3 regions of the Pseudarthrobacter sp. NPDC058119 genome follow, and region 3 is predicted to be linked to each of the others. Evidence: riboswitches for the same ligand, from Rfam matches in the RefSeq annotation. Region 3 holds a riboswitch; each other region holds the start of a gene.
What was found. Region 3 has a riboswitch for thiamine pyrophosphate ahead of ACFVTD_RS01645 (FAD-dependent oxidoreductase). Riboswitches for the same ligand answer to the same signal wherever they lie in the genome.
Positions count from the first base shown of each region.

Region 1: another riboswitch for thiamine pyrophosphate. It lies ahead of thiD (bifunctional hydroxymethylpyrimidine kinase/phosphomethylpyrimidine kinase); the one in region 3 lies ahead of ACFVTD_RS01645 (FAD-dependent oxidoreductase).
Region 2: another riboswitch for thiamine pyrophosphate. It lies ahead of thiC (phosphomethylpyrimidine synthase ThiC); the one in region 3 lies ahead of ACFVTD_RS01645 (FAD-dependent oxidoreductase).

Region 1 is NZ_JBHVTN010000008.1:63,990-69,000, forward strand. It holds gene ACFVTD_RS16720 (Rne/Rng family ribonuclease) at 1-2,190, shown strand, start outside; TPP riboswitch at 2,340-2,436, shown strand; gene thiD (bifunctional hydroxymethylpyrimidine kinase/phosphomethylpyrimidine kinase) at 2,444-3,964, shown strand; gene rplU (50S ribosomal protein L21) at 4,227-4,535, shown strand; gene rpmA (50S ribosomal protein L27) at 4,597-4,860, shown strand; gene obgE (GTPase ObgE) at 4,978-5,011, shown strand, end outside.
Region 2 is NZ_JBHVTN010000001.1:16,983-21,993, reverse strand. It holds gene ffh (signal recognition particle protein) at 1-100, shown strand, start outside; gene ACFVTD_RS00125 (alpha/beta hydrolase) at 204-938, shown strand; gene thiC (phosphomethylpyrimidine synthase ThiC) at 935-2,761, opposite strand; TPP riboswitch at 2,757-2,864, opposite strand; gene ACFVTD_RS00115 (amidohydrolase family protein) at 2,944-4,026, shown strand; gene ACFVTD_RS00110 (VOC family protein) at 4,124-4,999, shown strand.
Region 3 is NZ_JBHVTN010000001.1:364,878-369,888, reverse strand. It holds gene ACFVTD_RS01655 (RNB domain-containing ribonuclease) at 1-1,169, opposite strand, end outside; gene thiE (thiamine phosphate synthase) at 1,209-1,949, opposite strand; TPP riboswitch at 1,977-2,095, shown strand; gene ACFVTD_RS01645 (FAD-dependent oxidoreductase) at 2,088-3,386, shown strand; gene thiS (sulfur carrier protein ThiS) at 3,383-3,619, shown strand; gene ACFVTD_RS01635 (thiazole synthase) at 3,624-4,439, shown strand; gene ACFVTD_RS01630 (hypothetical protein) at 4,512-4,814, opposite strand; gene ACFVTD_RS01625 (DUF3107 domain-containing protein) at 4,855-5,011, opposite strand, start outside.

The sequences.
Region 1 (5,011 bases), on a different contig from region 3:
GCCGAGTTCCTGGCGCGCCGCGAGTCCGTGGACCGCCAGATGATCGTGCGCCAGCGCGATGACAGAATCCAGATCGGCGTCCTCGAAGACGGCGTCCTGGCCGAGCACTTCGTGTCCAAGACCCAGCAGGATTCCCTGATCGGCAACGTGTACCTGGGCAAGGTCCAGAACGTCCTGCCGTCGATGGAAGCGGCGTTCGTGGACATCGGACGCGGCCGCAACGCCGTCCTGTACGCCGGCGAGGTCAACTGGGAAGCCGTCAACCTCGAAGGCAAGCAGCGCCGCATCGAAAACGCGCTCAAATCCGGCGACACCGTGCTGGTCCAGGTCACCAAGGACCCCGTGGGCCACAAGGGCGCCCGGCTCACCAGCCAGATCTCCCTGCCCGGCCGCTATCTGGTGTACGTCCCAGGCGGTTCCATGACGGGCATCTCCCGCAAGCTGCCCGACGTCGAACGCAACCGGCTCAAGCGCATCCTCAAGGACCGCCTGCCCGAACACGCCGGCGTCATTGTCCGCACCGCCGCCGAGGGCGCTTCCGAGGAAGAGCTCACGCACGACATCAATCGGCTGCGCGCCCAGTGGGAAGGCATCGAAAGCCAGTCCACGTCCACCAAGATCCTGGCCCCCGAGCTCCTTTACGGCGAACCTGATCTCACCATCAAGGTGGTCCGCGACGTCTTCAACGAGGACTTCTCCAAGCTCATCGTTTCCGGCGAGGAGGCCTGGGACACCATCGAGGCCTACGTCACCTACGTGGCGCCGGACCTGGTGGGCCGGCTGGAGAAGTGGACCAAGGACCAGGACATCTTCTCCGCCTGGCGCATCGACGAGCAGATCCACAAAGCCCTCGAGCGGAAGGTCTTCCTGCCCTCCGGCGGCTCCCTGGTGATCGACCGCACCGAGGCCATGACCGTGGTGGACGTCAATACGGGCAAGTTCACCGGCAGCGGCGGCAACCTCGAGGAAACCGTCACCAAGAACAACCTCGAAGCGGCCGAGGAAGTGGTGCGCCAGCTCCGGCTGCGCGACATCGGCGGCATCATCGTGATCGACTTCATCGACATGGTGCTCGAATCGAACCGCGACCTGGTCCTCCGCCGCCTGGTCGAGTGCCTGGGCCGGGACCGGACCAAGCACCAGGTTGCCGAGGTGACCTCACTCGGCCTGGTCCAGATGACCCGTAAACGCATGGGCACGGGCCTGCTGGAAGTCTTTGGTGAGCAGTGCGAAGCCTGCGCCGGCCGGGGCGTCGTGACCCACGACGATCCCGTGGAGCACCGCCGCGCCAACATCGTGGCGGCCGAGCACCACGTCCAGCGCACCGACAACCGTCCCGAAGCCCGCGCGGAGACCCGTCCGGAAGCGCAGCGGAACGACAACGGCCAGCCCGGTGTCCGGTCCGAACGCAAGCGGCGGCGGGGACGCGGCGGCCAGCAGCCCGAGGCCGCCCCGGCACCTGCCGTCCATGTCCACACCGTCCAGCCGGACCCCTCCGACGCCGAGCGGCACGCCAAGGCTGAGGCAACCAGGCTTGCCCTGGCGAACATCGCCGCGGCCGCGCATGCAGCCCACCTGCATGACGACGAGGTGGCGGCAGCCCGGCAGGTGCCGTCCGTGGAGCCCGCGCCGGTTCCCGTTGAGGAGAAGCACGACGCCGACGCCCCGGCACGTCCCGCAGCGGTCCTGACGTTCGGCGGCGAGGAAGTCCCGCTTCCGTTCGTGGAGCACGCCGGGGAACAGCATCCGAAGCCTGCCCTGACGCTGGACCGCCTTGCGGAAGCATTCGCCCACCTGGGCCAGCCGGCTTCTCCCGTGGAGAACGCGCCTGCCAGGCAGGCAGAGGCCGTGCAGCCGGCAGCGGAGGTGGCGCCGGAAGGGCATGCCGACGGCGGGGCAGCGGAAGCCCCCGCCGGTGCCGCTCCCGGGGCATCCCCTGAAAAGGACTATTCGGACCACACGCTGGAGCAGTCGCGGCAGCGCCGGCCCCGGCGCCACCGGGCCGCCAGCCGTGCCCAGGGTGCCGCCAACGAGACTGCCGTCCAGCACCATGAAAACGTCCAGGCTGATGCCGCTGGGCACTCGCACGCAGCCAAGGCGCCCGAACCGGCGAAGGACCAGCCGGAACCCCGCAAGGCGGCCGAGGAACCCATCATCCTCGGTGTCGGCGTGCCGGCGTCGGAGCTGTAAATTCCGGCAAGCCACGGCGTCGACAGGTGAAGTCCCCGTCTCGTGGACCATTCCCCCCGAAAGTACAGGGGGAACAGTCCACGCGGCGGGGACTTCCTGCATCTGGCCGCTGTCACCTTTACCACAGCCCCGTGGCAGCGGCTAGGGTAGGAACCGACACGGGGTGCCGCGCACAGGCCGGCTGAGATCCAGACCCGTTGAACCTGTCCGGCTAGTACCGGCGAAGGGATGTCTCTTGTCTTCGACCCTTTTCATGCCCCTGCCAGCTCGCTCCGGCTTCAGCACCGGGCTGTCCACCGGCCGGGACGTCCCGCGGGTACTGTCCATCGCCGGCTCCGACCCGTCCGGGGGGGCGGGTATCCAGGCCGACCTGAAGAGCATTGCCGCGCACGGCGGTTACGGCATGGCTGCCATTACTGCCCTGACGGCACAGAACACCTGCGGTGTCCAGGCAGTCCACGTTCCTCCCGCGGCCTTCCTGGCCCAGCAGCTGGACGCGGTCAGCGATGATATCTCGATCGATGCGGTCAAGATCGGCATGCTGGGGGACGAAGCCGTGATCCGCACTGTCCGGCACTGGCTGGAGAAGGTCCGTCCCGCCGTCGTTGTCCTTGACCCGGTGATGGTGGCCACCAGCGGCGACCGGCTGCTGAGGGAGTCCGCCGAGGCCGCGCTCCGGGACCTGATGCCCCTGGCCCACCTCATTACTCCCAACCTGCCGGAGCTTGCCATGCTGGTGGGCGCGGAACTTGCGGACAGTTGGCCGGCAGCGCTGCAGCAGGGCCGGCGCCTGGCGGATGCCACCGGCGCCACCGTCCTGGTCAAGGGCGGCCACCTGGCGGGTGCGGAGTGCCCGGATGCGCTGGTCAATACCGCAGGCCTCCTGTCGCAGGACGTGGTGGAGGTGCAGGGAAACCGCGTCGACACCCGCAACAGCCACGGCACCGGCTGTTCCCTGTCCTCCGCAATGGCCACCGTCCAGGCACGCCTGGGCGACTGGGAGGCATCGCTCCTGACCGTCAAGCCATGGCTTGCCGGCGCCCTTGAAAACTCGGACCAACTCGAGGTTGGCCAGGGAAACGGACCGGTGCACCACTTCCACCATGTGCGGCAGGACCTGCATGACGGCGGCTTCGCTGCCCGGCTGTGGGAGGAAGCCCAACAGGACCTCGCGGACATCTACGCCCTGGACTTCATTCACGGCCTGGCTGCCGGGGACCTTCCCGAGAAGGACTTTGCCTACTATCTGGCCCAGGATGCCCTGTACCTGAACGGCTACTCCCGGGTGTTGGCACGCGCCAGTGCCCTGGCCCCCTCCGAAGCGGAACAGCTGTTCTGGGCAGGGTCCTCGCAGCAGTGCCTGGAGGTGGAGTCGGAACTGCACCGCTCCTGGCTCAGCACCCGGCCCACCCAGGGCGGCCGCGGCCCCGTCACCAAGGCTTACGTGGACCACCTCACCGCAGCGTCGGCGTCGGGCAGCTATGCCGTCCTGGCCGCCGCCGTCCTTCCCTGCTTCTGGCTCTACGCCGAGGTGGGCGAAAAACTGCACGGCCAGTTCGTTGCCTCGGGGGAGCCGGAAGGGCACGCCTACGCTGCCTGGCTGCGGACGTATGCCGACGAAGGCTTTGCCGAAGCAACGCGCCGGGCCATCGCCATCGTGGACGCGGCAGGACGGAAGGCCTCCGACGCCGAGCGGGAGGCCATGCTGACCGCGTTCAAGCAGTCCTGCCGCCTCGAGGTGGAATTCTTCGACGCGCCGAGGCTGCATTCCTGACTCCTGCGGGGAGCGCCGCCGCTATTATGGAGTTCATGGTTGCGGTGCTGCCCGCCGGAGTGTGGTTACTACCACACCCGGGCCGCCGGAACCAGCCTCATTTGCGGCCGTAGATGGATTTAGCGTATTCTAGATCTTCGGTGCTTACGCCAACACTTGGGTTATGACCCCACGGCGTTGAGGCACAGCGGGAACCTTGGCTTTTTCGAGTCGGTTCCGCACGCAAATTTTGTAATAAACGTCGAGAGAAGTGAGTTCCCAAGTGGTGTACGCGATTGTCCGCGCAGGCGGCCGCCAAGAGAAGGTTTCCGTTGGAGACTTCGTTACCCTGAACCGCGTCGCCGGTGGAGCCGGCAGCACCATCGAGCTGCCCGCACTGCTCCTGGTTGATGGTGACAAGGTCACCTCCGCCGCCGCTGACCTGGCCAAGGTAACTGTTACGGCTGAAATCCTCCAGGACCTGCGTGGTCCTAAGATTGTCATCCAGAAGTTCAAGAACAAGACCGGCTACAAGAAGCGCCAGGGTCACCGCCAGGAACTGACCAAGGTCAAGATCACCGGCATCAAGTAACCACCGGTTACTGTTCAGGTATTTCAACAGATTCCCCAGAATTTAGAGGCAGGCATTTCAGATGGCACATAAAAAGGGCGCGAGCTCCACTCGCAACGGTCGCGATTCCAACGCTCAGTACCTCGGCGTCAAGCGCTTCGGCGGCCAGGTTGTTTCCGCAGGCGAGATCATCGTCCGCCAGCGTGGCACCCACTTCCACCCCGGCGCCGGCGTTGGCCGTGGCGGTGACGACACCCTGTTCGCACTGACCCCGGGCGCCGTTAAATTCGGCACCCGCCGCGGTCGTCGCGTGGTCAACATCGTTGCTGCTGCAGCTGCAGAGTAACAACCAGTTCTGAAGCGGTGGAGCGGGCCTGAGGGTCCGCTCCACTGTTCTTTTAACAGCATTACAATCGATGTGGCGTCCCCGGGCGTCCCATAAACAGCACCTGAGGAGATCCACGTGGCCAGCTTTGTAGACCGGGTAGTACTGCATG
Region 2 (5,011 bases), 350 kb from region 3:
GGCGCTGCCCACCGGTGCCGCGTTCGGCCAGCAGGGCGGCGATTTCGACCCGTCGTCGCTGAACCTTCCCAAGGGCTTCGACAAGTTCCTGGGCAAGTAGGAGTTCCCCGCCATCAGGAAGCGCCAGGTGCCGTCTTGACCGCCCAAGACGACACCTGGCGCTTTTTCGTGGGGATGTCGGCAGCGTGGAATAGGGTTGGGACATGTTCAAGCAGAGGGTAGTTTTCGTGCACGGCGCCGGAAGCTTCGGTGCCGCGGCGTGGCCCCGCCAGCACGGCATGGCACTGTCCTATGACGCCTTGTTCCTGCGCCGGCATGGCTACGATGCCGTCGCGGAGCCGGTGGAATCTTCGTTCGCGGAAGACACCGCGATCATCCTGCGGTCTTTGGGCGACGACGGCCGTGGCGCCGCGGGCGGACACGTGGTGGCACACGCCCAGGGGGCTATCGCCGCCATGATGGCCGCCGTCGAACGCCCGGACCTGGTCTTTTCCCTGACGCTGGTGGAGCCCGCCTGCCTGTCTCTGACGGCGGAACTGCCGGCCACGGCCGCCCACATCAGCCTGATGCAGCCACTGTTCGACGTCCGCCACCAGCTCAGCGACGACGACTTCCAGCGCGAATTCGTCCGCCGGATCTACGCCACCGACCTCCAGCAGCCTGCCACCACCGAGGAGAAACGGTCCGCGCGGCGGCTGCGGCTCCAGGAGCCTTCGTGGGAAGCGCCGCTGCACATCGTTCCGGGCGTCCCCACCCTTGTCCTCACCGGCGGGTGGGAGCCACTCTATGAGGAAATTGCAGGGTACCTCCGGGAGACCGGCGCCCTGCACCGCGTTGCCGCGGGAGGGCACCGGCCCCAGGACTCCCATGATGGGGACCGGTCCATCCGCCAGTTCATCAGCGGGGTCGGCAGGAGCCAGCCCGCCCGGGCGTCCTAGCCTTCAGCGGGGACCCGCAGCTCCGGCAGGTACACCTTGCCGCCGGCTGCCAGGAACTCCTCGCTCTTCCCGCGCATGCCGGAAGCCATGTCCGCCAGCGCCGCTTGGGCCTCCGCGGACCCGTATTCGTCCCGGATGTCCTGGCTGATCCGCATGGAGCAGAACTTCGGACCACACATCGAACAGAAGTGGGCTGTCTTGGCCGGTTCGGCCGGCAGCGTCTCATCGTGGAACGACTCCGCGGTCACGGGGTCCAGGGACAGCGCGAACTGGTCCCCCCAGCGGAATTCGAACCTTGCCTTGGACAGCGCATCATCGCGCTCATGCGCCCCGGGATGGCCCTTGGCCAGGTCCGCGGCGTGCGCTGCGATCTTGTACGTGATCACGCCTGTCTTCACGTCGTCCTTGTTGGGCAGGCCCAGGTGCTCCTTCGGCGTGACGTAGCAGAGCATGGCAGTGCCGTACCGGGCAATCTCGGTGGCGCCGATCGCCGAGGTGATGTGGTCATACCCGGGCGCCACATCCGTCACCAGGGGCCCCAGGGTATAGAAGGGCGCCCCCTTGCACAGTTCCTGCTGCCGCTCCACGTTCTCGCGCACCAGGTGGAAGGGAACGTGGCCGGGCCCTTCCACCATCACCTGCACGTCGTACTCCCAGGCCCGTTGCGTCAGCTCGGCGAGGGTGTCCAGTTCGGCGAACTGGGCGGCGTCGTTGGCGTCCGCGGTGGAACCGGGGCGGAGGCCGTCACCCAGCGAGAAGGCGACGTCGTATTTGGCGAAGATTCCGCACAGTTCATCGAAGTGCGTGTACAGGAAGTTCTCCTGGTGGTGGGCCAGGCACCAGCCGGCCATGATGGAGCCGCCGCGCGAGACGATGCCGGTGACGCGGTTCGCGGTGAGCGGGACGTACCGCAGCAGCACGCCCGCGTGGATGGTCATGTAGTCCACGCCCTGCTCGCACTGTTCAATCACCGTGTCACGGAAGATCTCCCAGGTCAGGGCGTTGGCCTCGCCGTTGACCTTCTCCAGCGCCTGGTAGATGGGGACGGTTCCAATGGGCACGGGGGAGTTGCGGAGGATCCATTCCCTGGTGGTGTGGATGTCATCGCCGGTGGACAGGTCCATAACGGTGTCGGCGCCCCACTGGGTTGCCCACTGCAGCTTGTCCACTTCCTCGGCGATCGAACTCGTCACGGCCGAGTTGCCGATATTCGCGTTGATCTTCACCAGGAAGGCCTTGCCGATGATCATGGGCTCGGATTCCGGGTGGTTGATGTTGTTGGGAATGATGGCGCGGCCGGCGGCCATTTCGCTGCGGACCAATTCCACGTCGCAGTTCTCGCGCAGGGCCACGAACCGCATCTCCTGCGTGATGATGCCCTGCCGGGCATAGTGCATCTGCGTCACTGTCCGGCCGTCGACGGCGCGGCGGGGCACCGGCTGCGCACCCTTCCACTCCGCGGAGGCAGCGCCGCGGCGGACGGCCGAGCGGCCGTCGTCGAGCAGGTTTCTCGCCCTGCCGCCATACGCCTCGGTGTCAGCCCGCGCCGTGATCCACTCGGAGCGGAAGGGCTGCAGGCCTCGGACGGGGTCGCTTCCGGGGCCCGCGGTCCGGTAGGACCGGAAGGGTGGGTTCGGCTGGCCATTGGGTGACGGCTCAAGGGCAATTTCGGTCACCGGGACCCGGATTCCGGACGCCTCATCCGCAAGGTAGGCGAGTGAGTGCGACTTCAGCGACTGGGTCACCGGCGGCACCGAAGTGCCATCCGGCACACCGGCGGACGGCTGAAGGGCAGGGTTCAACTGGGTGTTTTGCGTACTCAAGGGAATACTCACTTCCTTCGCCGGCATTACCCGGACAGGTTCAACGGTCGCAGGCTGCGCCAGCCCGATCTCAGCCCCTGCAAGGGCACCCGTGTGGTCAGGAACGAAGCTACCACAGGCACCCGGAGCGGCCTTGTCATAAACGTGGTGCTACCCTGACCGGCATCGAAAGGAGCACCACCATGGCAGGCATCATCCACTTCCGCGGGCCCGTCCTGACCGCACCGGACAGGATGCGGCATGGACTCTGGTCCGTGGACGGCAAGCTGACGTTCACCCGGCCGGCGGCTGCTCCGGACCGGGTTCTGGACGGCTGGGTGCTGCCGGGCTTCGTCGACGCCCACTGCCACATAGGGCTCGGGGCCGCCGGCCCGGTCGAGCCCGCGGCGGCCAGGGACCAGGCGCAGGCGGACCTCAACGCCGGAACCCTGCTGGTCCGGGACGCGGGTTCGCCGGCAGATACCCGTTGGATGCAGGGCGGCAGGGACTTCCCGGTGCTGATCCGGGCCGGGCGCCATATCGCCCGGACGCGCCGCTACCTGCGGGGCTTCGCCGAGGAGGTGGAGCCCGAGGGCCTCGTGGAGGCCGTCCGAAAGCAGGCGCGCGACGGCGACGGCTGGGTCAAGCTCGTGGGCGACTGGATTGACCGCAGCGCCGGCGACCTGTCGCCGTCGTTTCCTGCCGCCGTCATACGCGATGCCGTCCAGGCGGCGCACGACGAAGGGGCCCGGGTAACGGCGCACTGCTTCGCCGAAGACACCCTGGACCAGGTGCTGGACGCCGGCATTGACTGCGTCGAGCACGCCACCGGGCTCCTGCCCCGCCACCTGCCCCGGTTCGCGGAGCAGGGCGTCCCGATCGTGCCCACGCTCATCAACATCGCCACCTTCCCCGACATTGCCGCGCAGGCGGAACCCAAGTTCCCGCGTTATGCCGCCCACATGCGCGCGCTCTGGGAACGCCGGCTGGAGCGGGTAGCGGAAGCCCATGCGGCCGGTGTCCGCATCTTTGCCGGTACCGATGCCGGCAGCGTGATCAGGCACGGCAGGATCACGGACGAAATCCTCGCCCTGCACGGCGCCGGCCTGCCCATGGAGGCGGCCCTCGACGCCGCCTGCTGGGCAGCCCGGACGTGGCTGGGAGCGGACGGCGTGGAGGATGGGGCCCGCGCCGACGTCGTTGTCTGCCGGGACGACCCGCGCGCGGCACCTCAGACCATTACGGCCCTGGAACACGTGGTGCTGGGAGGGCGGATCATTCGCTGACAGTTGGCTCCCGGGACTTGGAATATATTGAAGCTTCAAGTAATTTTAATGTGTGACAGGCCGCCACCGGGACGGCCGCCAATGCAAGGAGCCGTCAATGACCGCATCAGCCAACAGCCAGGATCTTCTTCCTGCCGACCTCGCCATGGGCACCGTGATGCTCAAGGTGGGCGACATGAAGGTCATGACCGACTACTACCAGCGCGCACTGGGTCTTGAGGTGGTCGCCGAACAGGACGGCGGCCTCTACCTTGGCCGCCTGGGCAGGCCGCTGGTCCACCTCGCACCGGCCCCCGGACTGCACCTTCCCGGCAGGGGAGAGGCGGGTCTCTTCCACACCGCCCTGCTCTTCGAGGACCAGGCTTCCCTTGCCGCCACCGTCGCCACGGCTGCCCAGTACGAGCCGCGGGCCTTCACCGGCAGCGCCGACCACCTGGTCAGTGAGGCCTTCTACTTCACCGACCCCGAGGGCAACGGCATCGAGCTGTACTGGGACCGCCCCCGCAGCAACTGGTCCTGGAACGGGACCGACGTGGTCATGGACAGCCTGGCGCTCCCGCCGCAGCGCTACCTCGAGCAGCACCTCACCGAAGAGTCCCTGGAGGGACAGCGGCAAACAGCCGCCGGCGTGGGCCATGTCCACCTGCAGGTTGGCGACGTGCAGACCGCCCGGGACTTCTACGTGGGCACCCTCGGGTTCGAGAAGACCGCCGGCTGGCACGGGCAGGCCTTGTTCGTTTCCGCGGGCCGGTACCACCACCACATGGCCATGAACGTCTGGAACAGCCGCGGCGCGGGTCCGCGCAAGGACACCCTGGGACTTGGCGAGGTGCTCATCGAGGTTCCGTCAGGGGACGACGTCGGCACCCTGACTGACCGTCTCAAGGTCGCCGGGGTGCCCGCCCATCACACGGGTTCGGAGCTTCGGTTCGAAGATCCGTGGCGCAACCGGATCCGCGTCGCCGTCCGCTGACCACTGCGGCCT
Region 3 (5,011 bases):
GCCATGATGCCCGGAAGCAGGGGCAGGGCTTCGCGCGCCCAGCCGGGAACTTCGCCGCCGTTGCTCAGGGCCTCGCAGATGACCAGCACGAACCGGTCCACCAGGCGGCGCAGCGGCGCCGTGGTGTGGGCGTAGGCGGCGCCGATGGCGGACTGGATGCCGTCTTCGGGGACGGTTCCGTCGAAGGCGGTGTAGGAGGCGCCGCGGAACAGCATGCCGGCCGAATGCATGATGGCCAGCTGGCGGGGGTCTGTGGGATCGAGCGACCGCAGGTATTCGCCGTAGCTGACGTGCCCGTCCCAGGGCTTGCCCAGCACCTCGGTCTGCAGCCGGAAGTGCCGCAGCGACCGCTCGTCAGGGGCAGGCATGGTCCGCAGGATGCCCACTTTGCCCTCCAGCATGAGCTGCGCGGCGGCCATTCCGGTCATCAACGAGATCTGCGCGTTCCAGTCCTCGACGGGAAGCTGCGGAACGGCGTCAATCCGGTAGCCGCCGTCCGGCAGCTGGACGATTTCCTGCTCGGGCATGTTCAGGCTGGCGCCCTCGCGCGCCCGTTCCAGTGCTACCCGCTTCAGGCCCACCTCGCGGAGCAGCCGCAGGACGGGAGGCGCGGTCCCGGCGTCGAGGTCTGCCTGGGCGCCCTTGTAGCTGAGCTTGTCGCGGCTGCGGACCCGTGCCCGCCGGACGCCCACGGTCAGTACCGACGCGTCGCCGTCGAGCGTGAAGTCCCAGACGAAAGCCGAACACTCCTGGCCGGGCAGCAGGCTGCCGGCCCCCTCGCTGATCACCTCCGGATGCAGCGGGATCCGACCGTCCGGAGCGTAGAACGTCTGCCCGCGGCGCCGGGTTTCGGCATCCAGCGGACCGCCAGGCGCAACGAAGGCGGGGACGTCGGCGATGGCGTACATGACCCGGTAGCCGTCCCCGTCCAGTTCGATAAACACGGCCTGGTCCAGGTCGGTGGAGGACGCCGGATCGATGGTGACGAATTCGACGGTGGTCAGGTCGTAGGACGGCAGCGTCAACGCCGCGACGGCGGCCCGGGCGTCTTCCACGGCGTCGGCCGGGTACGGGCCCGGCAGCTCAAGTTCGGTCCGCAGCAGGCCCAACGCCTCTTCCAAGGCGTTCCTGTGGTCATGGACGTTGGGGGCCAACCGATGATGTGACACAAAATTCAGCCTAGCCCCAAGTTCCGGGATTAAGCAGGCTCAGCCGTCCAGCGCGCCAAGGAGCGAGGCAGCAGCCGCCGCGGGGTCGGGGGCCTCGGTGATGGCGCGCACCACGACGATCCGGCGTGCACTGGCCTCCACCACCTCGCGGACGTTTCCGAGGTCGATGCCGCCGATGGCGAACCACGGCACGGGATCCCCGGCCTGCGCCGAGGCGCCGGCGGCGTACTTGACCAATTCGGGCCCGACGGCGGCCCTGCCGGGTTTGGTGGGGGTGGCCCACACGGGCCCCACGCAGAAGTAGTCCAGCCCGGACGGGCCGCCGGTTGCCTCGAGGGCCGCGTCGACCTGGCCGGTGGTGTGGCTGGAGAGGCCGATGGCGGCGTTGCCGTTGACCAGGGTCCGCGCCGCGGCCAGCGGAAGGTCCTTTTGGCCGATGTGGAACACCGGTGCCCCGGACAGGACGGCGATGTCGGCGCGGTCATTGACGGCCCAGAGTTTCCCGTGCCGCACCGCGGTCTCCTTCAATGCCGCCAGAAGGTCCAGTTCCTCGGCGGCCTCGATGGTCTTGTCGCGCAGCTGGATGATGTCCACGCCGCCGGCAAACGCGGCGTCCACGAACTCCGCGAAGTCGCCCCGGGCGGTCCGTGCATCGGTGCACAGGTACAGGCGGGCCGCCTTGAGGGCGTCGTTGTGGCCGGCGTTGGCGACTTCGGCATGGGGCACGTCAGCAGCCGGGGCGTGGGAACCTGCCGGGAAGGAGGGGGTGGTCGCATTCATGCCTGCAAGCCTAGTTCCTCTAAACTGGGCACGTACTGCGGGAGCCCGCGGCAGCTGTCACAAAGCGCCGGGCTGAGAGGGCGTCAGAGCCGACCGCTTGACCTGATCCGGTTAATGCCGGCGTAGGGAAGGAACCACATGAGCACTCCTGTTGACCATCGTGCCGGGCCGTCCGGCGCCCCCGGTTCCATGGTCCGCGCGGACGTCGCCGTCATCGGCGGCGGAGTGGTGGGCCATGGCATCGCCTGGGAGGCGCAGCGCTCCGGCCGTTCCGTTGCCCTGATCGATGACGCGCCCGGAAGCGGTGCCAGCTGGGCCGCCGCAGGAATGCTGGCCCCCGTCAGCGAACTGCACTACCAGGAGGAGGACCTCCTGGAACTGATGCTTGACGCTTCCTCCCGCTGGCCCGGTTTCGCCGCAGGCATCGCCGAAGCCACCGGTGCGGATTCCGGATACCTCACGACGTCGACACTCGCCGTGGGTGCCGACGCCGCGGACCGCCGCGCACTGATGGACCTCCGCGGGGTACAGCAGGCCAACGGACTGTCCGTGGAACCCCTGACCGTACGGGAAGCCCGCAAACGCGAGCCGCTCCTCAGCCCCGCGATAGCCTGCGCCCTGGACACGCCCGCTGACCACCAGGTTGATCCCCGCCGCCTGGTGGCTGCCCTGCGGCAGGCCCTCGCCGGCGCCGTCCGCGGGATGCCCGGCCTGGCGGCGGCAGGGGCGGGGGACGGGTATGCCGTGCCGGACCGGGCAGCCGGCCTGCTCTGGGAGGGTGGAACCGTCGTCGGCGCCAGCCTCGCCGGCGGCGGCACCGTCCTGGCAACGGAAACTATCGTGGCCAACGGGCTGCAGGCAGGGGACCTTGGCGGCCTGCCCGACGGGCTGGAGTTGCCCCTGCGCCCTGTGCACGGCGACATCCTGCGGCTCGCCGTTCCCCGCCACCTCCAGCCCCTGGTGACGTCCACCGTGCGCGGGCTGGTTCACGGCGTCCCCGTCTACATCGTTCCCCGGCAGGACGGGACCGTGGTCATCGGCGCCACCCAGCGCGAGGACGCCCTGTCCGATGCCGTCAGCGCCGGAGGCGTCTACCAGCTGTTGCGCGATGCCCAGGCGCTGGTGCCCGCCGTTGCCGAACTGGAGCTGCTGGAGTGCACCGCCAGGGCCCGGCCCGGAACCCCCGACAACGCGCCGCTGCTGGGCCGTGTGCCTGCGCCCCCCGGATCCGCGGGAACCAAGGCCGGTGACGTCCCGGGACTCATCATCGCCACCGGGTTCTTCCGGCACGGGGTGCTGCTCACCCCCGCGGCCGCAGCCATCTGCGCCGGCTTGCTGGACGGGCGTGCCGATCCGCGCTGGGCGCCTTTCAGCCCGGAGCGGTTCTCGCGTCCGGCCGCTGCCCGCACAAACCACCACACCAAGGAGACAGCGTGAACATCACCCTGAACGGAAACACCCACACGGTGGCGGACGGCGCCTCCATCACCACCCTCGTCAGCCAGGTCACCGGACGCCCGCTGGCGCCTAACGGCCAGGCGACGGACGGCGGGAAGCTGGGGGTCGCCGTCGCCCATAATGCGCAGGTGGTGCCGCGCAGCCAATGGTTCGCCACGGCGCTCGCCGAGGGCGACGACATCGAACTTGTCACGGCAGTACAGGGAGGCTGACACCATGACCGAAACCAGCACCATCAACCCGGCCGGGAATCCCGGCGCCGCTGACGCCCTGGTGATTGACGGCGTCGCCCTTGGATCCCGCCTGATCATGGGTACCGGCGGGGCACCGAGCCTGGACGGACTGGGCGCTGCGCTCCTGGCCTCCGGCACCGCCTTGACCACCGTGGCCATGCGCCGCTACTCGACGGCGGAAACCGGCTCGCTGTTCCAGCTGCTGGTGGACCACGGGATCCGCGTGCTGCCCAACACCGCAGGCTGCTTCACGGCCAGGGACGCCGTCCTCACGGCGGAGCTTGCCCGGGAGGCATTGGAGACCGACTGGGTGAAGCTGGAAGTCATTGCCGACGAGCAGACACTGCTGCCCGATGCCGTGGAATTGGTGGAGGCCACGGAACAGCTGGTCAACCGGGGGTTCAAGGTCTTCGCCTACACCAACGACGACCCCGTGCTGGCGCTGCGGCTGGAGAACCTTGGCGCCACCGCGGTCATGCCGCTCGGCGCCCCGATCGGGACGGGCCTGGGAATCCTGAACCCGCACAACATCGAGCTCATCGTGTCCCGCGCCTCGGTGCCGGTGGTGCTGGACGCCGGCATTGGCACGGCCTCGGACGCGGCGCTGGCCATGGAGCTGGGCTGCGACGCCGTCCTGCTGGCCACGGCCGTGACGCGGGCGCAGAACCCCGCACTCATGGGCGAGGCGTTCAAGCACGCAGTTCTCGCCGGCAGGATGGCCCGGGCAGCCGGGCGCATCCCGCGCCGGGAACACGCCCTCGCCTCGTCCGCGATGGAGGGCCGGGCGGAGTTCCTCTGACACCGTACATACGCGTGTGGCCACCACCCGGCAGGGTGGTGGCCACACGCGTATGTACTAACCTGCAGGCGGTCAGCGCCGCAGGATGGCGGTCAGGCGTTCCGTATCGCGGCGGGCACGGGAGCGGCCCAGGAAAACGACGACGGCGATCGCCGCGGCGACGCCCAGGACCATCGGCAGGACCCAGGGAAGCCAGGTGGTTCCCGGCAGGTAGCCCAAGCCTGCGGTCATCAGGATGATCCACGCCAATGCCGCAACACCCGCGGCCACACCGGCCGGCAAGGCCGCGCCGTACTTGGAGTGCCGCTTGTCATTGGCCCAGACAACGAAGCCTGCAGCGACGGTTGCCAGCACCACGATGGTCAGCGAAAGCATGGATCTCCTTGAAAAACGGCGGGCCTGCAGCAGGCCAGGACTAGAACTGGCCGAAACCTACGCGCCGGACCTCTTCGGCCCCGATTTCCACGTAGGCAAGCGCGTTGCCCGGAACAATGATCAGGCGTCCCTTGTCATCCTTCAGGCGCAGTTCGCTGCCCTCGTTAATGGCTTCGCCAACAACCTTGGCCACGGTC